DNA from 3 places in the Exiguobacterium sp. CH10 genome. Region 2 is predicted to be linked to each of the others. Evidence: predicted binding sites of a transcription regulator. Region 2 holds the regulator's gene; each other region holds the start of a gene.

Region 1 (4,530 bases), 460 kb from region 2:
GCAATTCGGCTGCACGCTCGAACTGGAGATCGCGCGCCGCTTGCTTCATTTCTTCTTCTAGTTTGGCAATCGCCGCCTCGCGTTCGGCCGGTTTCATCGTACTGAGCGATTCGAGTGCCTCTTCTTCGGCCTCGACCGTCGCTCGGATGACACCACGGACGTCTTTTCGAATCGTCTGTGGCGTAATGCCATGTTCTTCATTATATGCTTGTTGGATTGTCCGACGACGATCCGTCTCTTCGATGGCTCGTGCCATCGAATCGGTCATCTTGTCCGCAAATAGGATGACGTGTCCGTTCGCATTACGGGCCGCCCGTCCAATCGTCTGGATGAGCGAACGGTCCGAACGGAGGAATCCTTCCTTGTCGGCATCGAGAATCGTCACGAGACTGACTTCCGGAATGTCGAGCCCTTCTCGTAACAAGTTGATCCCGACGAGCACGTCATATTTCCCGAGACGAAGGTCACGGATGATTTCAATCCGTTCGAGCGTCTTGATCTCGGAGTGCATATAGTTGACCTTGATTCCTGCTTCACGCAAGTAGTCGGACAAGTCTTCTGCCATTTTCTTCGTGAGCGTCGTCACGAGAACGCGCTCGTCTCTCTTGATGCGTTCGCGAATCTGGTCCATCAAGTAGTCGATTTGTCCTTTGATCGGATGAATCTCGATGGTCGGGTCGAGTAACCCTGTCGGACGAATGATCTGCTCAATCATGTTCGGTGTATGTTCGAGCTCGTACGGACCTGGTGTCGCCGAGATGAAAATCGCTTGTGACAATTTCTTCTCGAATTCATCGAATTTTAGGGGACGGTTGTCCTTCGCAGAAGGAAGACGGAACCCGTGGTCGACGAGCACTTGTTTCCGCGCCTGGTCCCCGTTGTACATCCCGCGTACTTGTGGGAGCGTCACGTGTGACTCATCGGCGACGAGAAGGAAGTCCTCCGGGAAGTAGTCGATTAATGTATACGGTGTCGAGCCTTCTGGCATCAAGTTTAAGTGTCGCGAATAGTTCTCGATGCCTGAACAATACCCCATTTCACGCATCATCTCCAAATCGTAATGCGTTCGCTGTTCGAGACGTTGTGCCTCAAGTAGCTTCCCTTCTTCACGAAACTTCTCGAGCTGCTCCTCGAGTTCCGCTTCGATGTTGACGATTGCTTTTTGCAGTTTTTCGTCACGTGTGACGAAGTGGGATGCCGGGAAGATGGCGACGTGATCGCGGTCCGCGATGATTTCACCCGTCAACGGGTCCATCTCACGAATCCGGTCGATCTCGTCTCCGAAAAATTCGATTCGCATGCAGTGTTCATCACGTGACGCCGGGAAAATCTCGACGACGTCCCCACGGACACGGAAACGTCCACGCTGGAAATCGATATCGTTTCGTTCATATTGAATGTCGATGAGCTTACGAAGCATCTCATCACGACCCATCTCTTTACCGACCCGCAGACTCAATACGAGGCTACGATATTCTTCCGGGTTACCGAGACCATATATACAGGAAACCGATGCGACGATGATGACGTCATCCCGCTCGAAGAGAGCCGACGTCGCCGAGTGACGCAGCTTATCGATTTCATCGTTGATGGAAGCATCCTTCTCGATGAACGTATCGGTCGAAGGTACATACGCTTCTGGTTGATAATAGTCATAGTAACTGACAAAATATTCGACCGCATTGTTCGGGAAGAACTCTTTGAACTCAGAATACAATTGACCGGCGAGCGTCTTGTTGTGGGCGAGGACGAGTGTCGGCTTCTTCACTTCTTGGATGACGTTCGAGACGGTGAACGTCTTCCCTGTTCCGGTCGCCCCGAGGAGTGTCTGATAACGGTCACCCCGGTTAACGCCTTCGACAAGTTGTCGAATCGCTTCAGGCTGGTCACCTCCTGGTTGAAATTCAGATTGTAATGCAAACGGAATCGATTCCATAAGATACTCCTCACCTTCTCATTTCATAGTGTCTTGATTATACCATAGACACGAACAAATATTCGCTTATTAGCTTGCATACGGATTTAAGCCTTTTCTCTTATATATCATCATTTCTTTTTCCTTTACTGTCTCAAAAGAAACATCAAATCTTGTTGCGTTTCACCTTCGAGAATTGCTTCACAATCGTTTTTGTAGCATAGAACACGGAAAGTCGGATCCTGGACCTTGTTCCTATTCGATTGAAATTCCCATGATTTTTAAAAAGTAGTGTCAAAATCATAAACATGTCGCTCTCTATCTGACTCTTTATGTGAAGTTTACAGGTGTAAATGTGAACATTTGTAGGAAAAAAGTAGGATTTTTGAAAAACACTGTTTTAAAACGCTTACATTTTGGGCATATAATGAAGTGGTAAGTCAAATTGCATAAGGGAGAAAGGGGAGTATCACATGTCAGCATTTGTAAGTGAAATTATCGGTACGATGCTATTGATTCTACTCGGTAACGGTGTCGTCGCCGGCGTCGTCCTCCGCCATTCCAAAGCGGAAAACTCTGGCTGGATTGTTATCACAATGGGTTGGGGTCTTGCCGTTATGGTCGGGGTCTACGCAGCCGGTATTTACGGAGGCGCACATATCAACCCTGCCGTCACGATTGGTCTCGCGACAGCAGGAGAATTCCCATGGGCGGATGTCCCACTCTACATCCTCGCTCAGTTTATCGGGGCCATCATTGGGGCATGTTTGGTGTATGTCCACTACAAACCGCATTACGATGCGACGGACGATCCAGGCTTGAAACTCGCAACGTTCTCTACTGCACCAGGTATCCGCAACACACCATCTAACTTGATTGGTGAGATTATCGGAACTTTCGTTCTCGTCTTTGCATTATTGTCATTCGGGGCAAACACATTTGCAGACGGACTCAACCCGCTCATCGTCGGTTTCTTGATCGTCTCAATCGGTCTTTCGCTCGGTGGTACGACGGGGTATGCGATCAACCCGGCACGTGACCTTGGGCCACGTATCGCACACGCATTCCTTCCGATTAAAGGAAAAGGTTCTTCCGACTGGGGCTATTCATGGATTCCAGTTGTCGGTCCGATTATCGGTGCTGTCATCGCCGCACTCATTTACGGCATTCTCGTCCCTTAACACATAATTTTGAAGGAGGAAATCACATATGGCGAAAGAAAAACGTTATATTTTAGCATTGGACCAAGGAACGACTAGTTCACGGGCAATCATTTTTGATCATGATGGAAAAATCGTCACAGTCGCACAGCGCGAATTCAAACAGTACTTCCCAAAACCAGGCTGGGTTGAGCATAATGCCAATGAGATCTGGGGTTCTGTCCTCGCTGTAATGGCGGAAGCGTTCGGTTCGGCGGATATCGACCCGAATGAAATCGCAGGGATCGGGATCACGAACCAACGTGAGACTGCGGTCGTTTGGGAGAAAGAAACGGGACGCCCTGTTTACAACGCGGTTGTTTGGCAATCACGTCAAACTGCTGATATCTGTGAAGAGCTAAAAGCGGCAGGTCACTCGGACATGGTTCGTGACAAAACGGGTCTTCTCATCGACGCCTACTTCTCAGGTACGAAAGTCAAATGGATCTTGGATAACGTCGAAGGCGCTCGTGAGAAAGCCGAGAACGGTGAACTTCTCTTCGGAACAATTGACACATGGCTCATCTGGAAACTCTCAGGTGGTAAAGCCCACGTGACAGATTATTCGAACGCATCACGTACACTCATGTATAACATTTACGAACAGAAGTGGGATGACGAGTTACTCGAAATCTTGACGGTACCGAAATCGATGCTTCCTGAAGTCAAGCCTTCGAGTGAAGTCTATGCGAACACAATCCCGTATCACTTCTTCGGATTCGAAGTACCAATCGCCGGAGCCGCAGGTGACCAACAGGCTGCCTTGTTCGGTCAGACGTGCTTCGAAAAAGGTGAAGGAAAGAACACCTATGGTACAGGTTGCTTCATGCTCATGAACACGGGTGAAGAAGCCGTCAAATCGGATCACGGTCTATTGACGACCATCGCGTGGGGCTATAACGGAAAAGTCGAATATGCGCTCGAAGGTTCGATCTTCGTTGCCGGTTCGGCAATCCAATGGCTCCGTGACGGATTACGGATGTTGAAATCAGCGAAAGACTCGGAGCAGTATGCGACGCGAATCGAATCGACAGAGGGCGTCTATGTCGTACCTGCCTTCGTTGGTCTCGGTGCACCATATTGGAACTCTGACGTGCGTGGTGCCATCTTCGGTCTCACACGCGGAACAGAGAAAGAACAATTGGTCCGTGCAACAATCGAATCACTCGCTTATCAGACACGTGACGTCCTCACATCGATGGAGAACGATTCAGGCATCAACTTGAAGACACTCCGCGTCGATGGTGGAGCCGTCAGCAACAACTTCCTCATGCAATTCCAATCGGACATTCTCGACGTACCGGTCGAGCGTCCGGAAGTAAGTGAAACGACTGCACTCGGTGCCGCCTACTTGGCAGGTCTAGCCGTTGGTTTCTGGAAAGACCAAGCAGAAATCAAAGACCAGTGGAAACTCGA
Region 2 (4,530 bases):
GTGAAGGAGCGAATACAAGAGCATCGATCCATGACCTGCCGAAAGAACGAAACGGTCACGGTTGAACCAGTTCGGGTTTTTCGGGTTGTGACGCATTTTGTCTGTCCAAAGTGTAAACGCCATAGGTGCAGCACCCATCGGCATCCCTGGGTGACCAGAGTTCGCTTTTTGGACCGCATCAATTGAGAGCGTCCGGATCGAGTTAATCGCTAATAATTCTTTAGTAGTTGTTTCCACTAATTTCATCCTCTCTGTGTTAAGAAGGTTTTCTACCCGTCATATTTTATCACACTCATTCGTGTGTCACAACTAATTAATTAGTATAACACATTTGGTGAAATCGTTTCCTTCAATTGCCTTGAAAAAACAGCAATCCGTTCGTCTGATGACAGTTCGTGTATAACAAAAATGCACATCCTATACGAAATAGGATGTGCATTCAGCATCACTCGCCACGATAGCGTTTTTGATCTTCTTTCAATTTCTCTGGTGTGACGTCGTTTCCTTCTGGATCGACGACCTTCATACCCATCATTTGCGATTTGAACGATTGACGGAACGCCTTCAAATATTCTTGGCGTAAATCTTGTTGTTCGTTCATCTCATCTTGAGACAGTCCTTCTGTCTTCGCTTTGTTGGCGAGGAAATTGATTCGCTCCAATTGTCCTGGTGCTAACATCTGACTCGCCCCCTCTCTAGTGAATTTGTTCTTATACTTTACAAAATCAGAGAGGAAGAATCAAGTTTCAGCTACTGACTGGTGCTCGAGATACCGTCGATTGACGGTCGCTTTCGACACTTCATAACCGAATCCACGGAGTGTTGCCGCAATCTCAGCAAATGTCAACCCACGCTCGCGCAGTTGGATAATCTCCTCAATCGGCACTTCGATTCGATGTCGTCCACCTTGATCATTGTTTTGAATATTACGCTGTGGATTGAATCCGTTAGCGACAGCACGGCGCATCCCGCGAGAAATTTTAGCGTTGTGAATTTTACGTTGATACTCTTCCACAACACTGACAATCTCTAATACCATTTTTTCGGCATCAGAAACGACATATTCCGACGTCGATTGCATCGTCAGCAACCGAACGTCATGCTTCATCAATGTATGCAAGATGGCAATCTTGGCATTCCCTCGTCCCAGGCGACTGTCGTCCGTGACAAGCACGGCATCCAAATCAGACATCGACACATGGTCAAGCAAATCAAGGAGCCCCTGTCGATTCACATCATATCCACTCTCTTGCTCCGTGATGATCTCTATGACTTCTGCCCCTAGTTGCGAAGCTAGATGCTGTAATTCATCGACTTGCCGACTGAGTGATGTCTCTTGGGTGGACTTGTTCGTCGATACCCGACAATAGATGACGACTCGCATCGCATCACTCCCTTTCATCGCATTCATTCCTTACGATACACAGTTCCAGAACGGTTCGCAACGATCAACAATCACTCAGCGGCATACCATTTTGTTTTTCGTTCATTATGCTCTTCTCGCTCTGCCATAATTTGCGCTTCGAGTGATTCCGCTTGGGCATAAGCGACTTCTTCTTCAATCGTACGTTCCGTAGTGACGACCGGTTCGACTACCGCCGGTTCCCCCCGCATCTCCCCTGCCAAATAAAAAGCGAACATCCCGACCAAGAGCATCCCGACTAAAATGATTCCGTTAAGTGTATCTTTCATGATTGCATTGCCTCCTGTATAAGAATATATGTTCGTTAGAACGTTTGTTCGTTTATCTGTTCTCATCATAAAACAAGAACCCGTGTTCGGTCAACACAAAAAAACGAACGAATGTTTGTACGCTCATGTGTTCTTGTGTTACACTAGACACATAAAGAATAGGATGCGTTTGCAGGTTATTCGATTACATCGAGGTGAACATAATGAAAAAAATGTCAGCGCGACAACAACAGATTCTTGATTTCATCAAAGACGAAGTTCGGGCAAAGGGATATCCGCCTTCTGTTCGTGAAATTGGAGAAGCCGTCGGCCTTGCTTCTAGTTCGACCGTACATGGTCACTTAGATCGTTTGGAAAAACGCGGGTTGATCCGTCGAGACAAGACGAAACCTCGCGCGATTGAAATTTTGACTGAAGATATGCCGACAATGGAAGAACAAGAGTCCGTCATGTACGTACCGGTCATCGGGAAAGTCACTGCCGGGACACCGATCACCGCCATCGAGAACGTAGAAGAGCACTTCCCGCTCCCAGCACATATCGTCGGTTCAGATAATGTATACATGTTGTCTGTCTCTGGGGATTCGATGATCAACGCAGGCATCTTAGACGGAGACCGTGTGCTCGTCCGCCAGCAGAGCACGGCCGACAATGGAGAGATTGTCGTTGCTATGACGGAAGAAGGCGAAGCGACTGTGAAGCGGATTTATAAGGAAGCTTCAAAGGTCCGCCTTCAACCGGAGAACGACGAGTTAGAAGCGATGTATTTTGACAACGTCTCGATTTTAGGGAAGGTCATCGGTGTATACCGGACGATTCATTAATGGCTAGTGGCAAGACCCATACCCGAACGAATCTCGTGGCAACCGGCGCACTTGCGGTTGCCACGCCTTTTATTGAAATCGATATTCCGTTCGCATTGATCATCGGTGCGATTATCGGTACACTCTGGCTCTCCCCAGATCTTGACTTAAAATCAGATGCCTATTACCGATGGGGTCCACTTAAATTCATATGGCTCCCATACGTAAAGCTCATGCCGCACCGTTCGCTCTTTTCGCATTTACCTGTTTTGAGTGACCTAATTCGGATTGCGTACATCGGCTTTCCACTCATTCTACTTTTGCCTTTCACGGCATATGAAACAGAAATTCGGTCGTGGGTGGACGTTCACGGCATGTCGTTCTTTTTAGGTCTCGTATTTGCAACGACGCTACACACGATGCTCGACTATACATCAACATTTTTTAAGAAAGCATTCTGAACAATTAAAAGGACCACCTGCCGATTTTTTCACGGAGGTGGTCTTTTTTACTTAAATGGCATAGTAAATGAAAGAGCACGGAACAATCTTCAGATGAAGGTCATTCCGTGCTCTTTTTGCATATTTCTTCTATTAGTAGAGCGTCATGTACTGATCGCGTTCCCACTCCGTGACTTGCATACGGAACATATCCCACTCGATTTCTTTCAATTCGAGGAAGTGTTCGCCGATGTGCTCACCGAGTGATTCCATCACGACTTTGTCCGCACGAAGGACTTCGAGTGCGTCGAAGAGCGTTGCTGGGAGATCGTCGATTCCGTTCGCAACACGCTCTGGCTTGTCCATCACGTAGATGTTGCTGTCGATTGGTTTTGGAGCATTCAAATCTTTTTCGATTCCGTCAAGACCTGAAGCCAAGAGAGCTGCAAGTGCAAGGTACGGGTTCGCTGCCGGGTCAACCGAACGTACTTCGATACGAGTCGAGAGACCACGCGCCGCTGGTACACGTACGAGTGGTGAACGGTTGCGTGCGCTCCATGCAACGTAGCAAGGTGCTTCGTAACCAGGTACAAGACGCTTGTAAGAGTTCACAGTCGGGTTACATACTGCTGTGAACGCACGAGCGTGCTCCAAGATACCAGCTGTGAACGCGCGAGCTGTGTCTGAAAGTTCCATGTCGCCATTCGGATCGTAGAAGACGTTTGTGTCACCTTTGAAGAGTGACATGTTCGCGTGCATTCCTGAACCGTTCACTCCAAAGAGTGGTTTTGGCATGAATGTCGCGTGAAGACCATACTTCGCAGCGATCGTCTTAACAACGAGCTTGAACGTTTGGATGTTATCTGCCGTTGTGACAGCATCTGCGTATTTGAAGTCGATTTCGTGTTGTCCTGGTGCAACTTCGTGGTGTGATGCTTCGATTTCAAAGCCCATGTTTTCAAGTTCGATGACGATTTCTTTACGGCAGTTTTCACCGAGGTCAACTGGCGCCAAGTCGAAGTATCCACCTTGGTCGTTGAGTTCAAGTGTCGGACGACCTGATGCGTCTTTCTTGAACAAGAAGAACTCTGGCTCTGGTCCAACGTTGAACGCTGAGAAGCCAAGTTTTTGCATTTTCTCAAGGTTACGCTTGAGTGTACCGCGCGGGTCACCACTGAATGGTGTACCGTCTGGGTTATAAATATCACAAATTAAGCGAGCGACTTTTCCGCTGCCATCTGTCCACGGGAAGACAACCCATGTGTTGAGGTCTGGATATAAGTACATGTCTGATTCCTCGATGCGGACGAATCCTTCGATTGACGATCCGTCAAACATCATCTTGTTATCAAGTGCTTTGTCCAATTGGCTGATCGGCACCTCGACGTTTTTGATTGTTCCGAGGATATCCGTGAATTGAAGACGAATAAAGCGTACGTCTTCCTCTTGTGCGATGCGTTTAATGTCTTCTTTTGTGAACGTTTTTCTGGCCATGGTAAAATGTCCCCTCTCACATTGTGTAATGGTTGATGTGCGCGGCGTTATCGATAAAAACGTGAAAGCTCGCCTTGAATGAGCGACGTCTTATTAAAACG
Region 3 (4,530 bases), on a different contig from region 2:
CAGACACGCCCCAATCCTCGAACCGATACTTGATGAGCCAATGGACATGCATCACCTCATATTCGAATACATCCCTGGATAGCTCTGAGACGACGAAACTGACATCCCCATCCGCCACCACCCATGTCCCATATAGATACACGATCTTGATTGGACGCTCTTCCGCATCCAGATAGATCACCACGCGAAAGTAAGGCGAGTTCCGTCCCTCATCGAACCGGACGACCTTCTCGACGCAATGTTCCTTGTCGACGACACGCATCCACTCGGGATGTTCCATCAGTTCCGAGAACACCGTCCGGACGAACGGATCCAACCCTTCGAACGCATAGTCATCAAGCAGTCCCTCGTTCATCACGTCTCCCCCCTTCTGGTCCTCTCTAAAACGATTCCCCCTCCAGAGCCAGTTCAGTCCTTGTTCATGAACCTACAGAAATGAAGACTTTTTAAAACTGTATACACATATACATGTATACACGTATACAAATATACATGTATACAAACATTCCTTTTTCTTATGTACGACGATTCCGTCGAATCATATTGGTATTGAAAAAGACGGTGAGGTGGGTCAAGCGTTCTCCTTCCTTCACATCACAAAGCAGATCCATGCTCACAAGTTTTAAGTCGTCAAAATCTTCTTGAATCCGGTCAGGAAGGCGTCGAAGCAATACCTCCGTCATCTCGTCCATCGTCTGTTGATCTAGTTGGAAGCTGTCCATCTGAATCATCCTCTCCATTTGATAGCCTAATGATATCTCGCATCCACGTAAGCAACATCTCGGCTACTTTCACGTAAGCCCTGGTGTTGTTTCAAACAAGCCCTAGGGCTTGTTTAGAAAACATGGTCATTTTCAATAAACAAACCGTGTTTTCACTTCTGCCATTTCATCAAACAATCTTCTTACGAGACAGTCCAAAACAACGTCCAATCTTCACACACGAACCATCTCGTTTTCGTCATACGAAAACGGACCTTTTCCGGATCCCGCTCTATGGATCTAGGCGAGAGCAACGCGAGTCGCCCGTCCCCTCAAAGAAAAACGCACGTTTTTCGTCCTTGCCCTTACCGGAAGGACCGAGACCGGTCCCCCGGCCCCACTCCATTCTGTTCAACCCATGTAACCTCGCTGTTTCATGCTGACGTACGACTCGGCCGCTCCGAGGATGAGATGGTCGAGCACCGGGATGCCGATGAGGTCCCCTGCTTCATGTAACCGTTCGGAGACGAGGATGTCCTCCCGGCTCGGGGTCGGGTCCCCGCTCGGGTGCTGATGGCAAACAATGAGGCACGAGGCGTTGTTCAAGATGGCGCATTTGAAGACCTCCCGTGGGTGGACGACGCTCGAGTTGACGCTCCCGACGTGCGCCCGATGGACGCCGATGACCCGGTTCTTCGTGTTAAGCATGATGACGAGGAACACTTCACGGTCGTCATCCCCGATGAACGATGACCCGATTTGTCGGGCGCTGTCCGGCGAATGGATAATGGCGTGCTCGAGGGCGACCATTTCCTCGCGAACCTCTTGTTTGATACGGATGACCTCGATGATGGCGGATAGTTCCATGATGATTTGTCCCCTTTCGGATAAGCTGACCTCAGAACGAACACCGTTGTGCGTCCTGTTGACGGGAACGCAGCGAGCGTCGGGAGACGGTGCAAGGGCGACCGCAGGGAGAGCCTCAAAAAAATGCGTAGAGCAAACGGAGGGACAGGCTTCCGTAGCCAACGAGCGAAAAGCCTCGCTTTGAGCTTTAAGCGGAGGAAGACGGACCGGAGGGCGCGTCATTTTTTTGACGTCCCTTGCACCGACGACCAGCAAGCTAGAGTACGGAAACAGGACGCACGGATCACCAATCACGAAAAAGACTGTTCAAACGAGACAAATCGGGTATAAAATAAGAACAAACGTTCGTTTTATTGAGAGGGGTGATTGTTATGACGATGTATCGCGACCGGGGTGAGTTAAAATGGATCCCATTCCTCATGCCCGAGCACAAGGCGCTGCTGACGAAGTACTACAAGGAAATCCAAAAGATTGAGATGCCCGATGTCGATGAACAGGTCCTATCGGTCTATGAGAATGTGTTGAATGACGCGATCTTCAGCGGGGATATGGTGGAGGTGAGATATGTGGAGGAGCGGGAGATGAAAAGATTCAAGGGGTTCGTGCACCGGACGAACTATTTGGAGCGGACCGTCGAACTGGCCAATCAGCGGGACGGGATCATCCATGTGCCGTTCGAGGTAATCATTCACGTGGAACAATCGATGGACTAACGCCCTGGCGGTTGTTCGAAGTCTGTGTCACGAAAATTATTTCGTGACACAGACTTCCCTAAAAATGAAATAAAATCCTGATTAGCTCTCATTAACTTTATCATCAAAGAATAGCTTCCTAAAACATCAAGACATTATATATTTTTGTACTTCTTTAATTTTTTTCATCTTTTGTGAGAAAGTACATACTGACTCCTAAATAAATAAACAAAAAGAATAACTGACTCAAGAATGATATGCTCCCCAATAGGTAGACAGATGAAATAACAAATCTGTTTATTCTATTGGGGAGTGTTTTTTTATGGCGAGAAGTCGGCATTCAATCGAACAAAAACTGGCTGCACTGCGCATGATGGAAGAAGAAACGCATACATGGAAGGAAATCATGGAGACTCATCACGTTTCTGAGAATACCCTCCGGGTGTGGAAAGTGAAATTCGATACCGGCGGGAGTGACGCATTGAAGGAATCGAAGACATGGAAACTGTACACCAAGGAACAGAAAATCGCGGCCGTCCGTGACTACCTCGACGGGGCCACCACGATGGAAGTCCTCTCCAACTATCAAATCAGTGATGGATCTGTTCTTCGAAAATGGATTAAGAAGTATACTAGTCATAGCGAGTTAACAGATTCGAGAAAAGGGATGGATCGAGCTATGACAAAAGGGAGAAAGACCGCATTCGAGGAACGCATGGAGATAGTCAGGTATTGCCTGGACAACGGACGGAACTATCAACGGACGGCCGAGGTATTCGCCGTGTCGTACCAACAGGTCTATGGGTGGACGAAAAAATATGACGCCGACGGCGTGCACGGGCTCGAGGACCGGCGCGGACGGACGAAGCAAGAAGAGGAACTGACCAACGAGGAGAAGCTCGAACGTCGCATTCAACAGATCGAGCGGGAGAACGAGCGCCTTCGTGCCGAGAACCTGTTCCTAAAAAAGTTGGAGGAAATCGAGAGGAGAGGTTGATCAGCCAGATCAGGCTACAATTGCGATACATGGTCATCGAGGAAATGTCGACGACCGACACGTTCCCGGTCGTGCTCCTGTGCGAGATCGCGCAGGTCTCACGGGCCGCCTACTATAAATGGTTGAAGCGTACCGTCTCGGTACGCGAAGAAGAGAACTTGAGCCTATTGGAAGACATCCGCCTCCTCTACGACCAGGTGAACGGGACCTACGGTTATCGACGGATCACCATGACGGTCAATCGCAGACGACGCCAGCATGACCTGCCGGCATACAATGAGAAGCGCATCTATCGTCTCATGCGTATCCATGAGATCCGTTCGGTCATCCGCCAGAAGCGAAAACGGCACAAAAAGTCGTCACCACAACATGTGGCAGAGAACGTATTAAACCGTGAATTCACAGTTAAAAAGCCGAATGAGAAATGGGTAACGGATGTGACAGAATTTAAATATGGCCTATCTAAGAAGGCCTATCTCAGTGTGATTCGTGATCTTTATGACGGATCCATTATTAGCTATGTGCTGGGACACTCTAATAATAATCAACTGGTATTTAAAACGCTTGACCAGGCAATCGTACGATTGCATCAAGAACACCCACTGATTCATAGTGATCGTGGATTCCAATACACCTCTAAGGCGTTCAAGCGTAAATTAGAGGCGGCAGGAATGACTCAAAGTATGTCACGGGTTGGTCGCTGTATTGATAATGGACCAATGGAATCTTTTTTCGGCACGTTAAAATGTGAAAAGTATTATTTACATAAGTATCAGACCTTTGAAGAACTTAACATTGCCATAAATGAGTACATCTATTTTTATAATCACGAAAGATACCAAAAACGATTAAACGGCCTCAGCCCTAAAGAATATAGAGCGAAAGCCGCTTAAATCACTTTTATTATTTCCACTGTCTACTTGACGGGGGGCAGTTCAGATTATTTTTTAATAATTTATTAAACTCAAAAGGGCACTGAAAGTTTCGTTCTCTGCCATGATGTATACCCCTAATCCAACAAAGACTATAGGGATAATCCATCTTCCGTATTTCTCCAAAACTTCAGAAACATGTCTGAAGGAAGCTAAACGATATCCTACAAAACACCAGACAGCAACCATTATAAAGAAGATAATAACCGTAATTACCAGTTCATTCACACTTAAAGTTGTAAAATAAGGCACATAGATGCCGATATTGTCCCCGCCATTAGCGAATGTGATGAAGGCTACACTCATAAATAGTTTGTTAAATCTCCCTGAGTTTAAACTGG

What was found. Region 2 encodes LexA, which represses DNA repair genes until DNA is damaged. Its sites were predicted from a motif close to CGAACATATGTTCG; they were not measured.
Region 1: uvrB (excinuclease ABC subunit UvrB) is a predicted target of LexA. The motif match lies at 1,988-2,001, and genes of this name have one in related genera.
Region 3: KNP04_RS14135 (YolD-like family protein) is a predicted target of LexA. The motif match lies at 1,903-1,916, and genes of this name have one in related genera.

The regions. Positions count from the first base shown of each region.
Region 1 covers NZ_JACSKO010000001.1:644,434-648,963, forward strand. Annotated here, with positions in the region: gene uvrB (excinuclease ABC subunit UvrB) at 1-1,936, opposite strand, end outside; gene KNP04_RS03325 (MIP/aquaporin family protein) at 2,389-3,096, shown strand; gene glpK (glycerol kinase GlpK) at 3,125-4,530, shown strand, end outside.
Region 2 covers NZ_JACSKO010000001.1:188,397-192,926, forward strand. Annotated here, with positions in the region: gene tkt (transketolase) at 1-246, opposite strand, end outside; gene KNP04_RS00980 (DUF896 domain-containing protein) at 446-679, opposite strand; gene KNP04_RS00985 (YneB family resolvase-like protein) at 740-1,384, opposite strand; gene KNP04_RS00990 (hypothetical protein) at 1,456-1,692, opposite strand; gene lexA (transcriptional repressor LexA) at 1,896-2,516, shown strand; gene KNP04_RS01000 (metal-binding protein) at 2,516-2,956, shown strand; gene glnA (type I glutamate--ammonia ligase) at 3,089-4,429, opposite strand; gene KNP04_RS01010 (MerR family transcriptional regulator) at 4,477-4,530, opposite strand, start outside.
Region 3 covers NZ_JACSKO010000006.1:45,614-50,143, forward strand. Annotated here, with positions in the region: gene KNP04_RS14120 (hypothetical protein) at 1-355, opposite strand, end outside; gene KNP04_RS14125 (hypothetical protein) at 516-722, opposite strand; gene radC (RadC family protein) at 1,113-1,568, opposite strand; gene KNP04_RS14135 (YolD-like family protein) at 1,940-2,281, shown strand; one part of gene KNP04_RS14140 (IS3 family transposase) at 2,583-3,234, shown strand; one part of gene KNP04_RS14140 (IS3 family transposase) at 3,234-4,150, shown strand; gene KNP04_RS14145 (CadD family cadmium resistance transporter) at 4,205-4,530, opposite strand, start outside.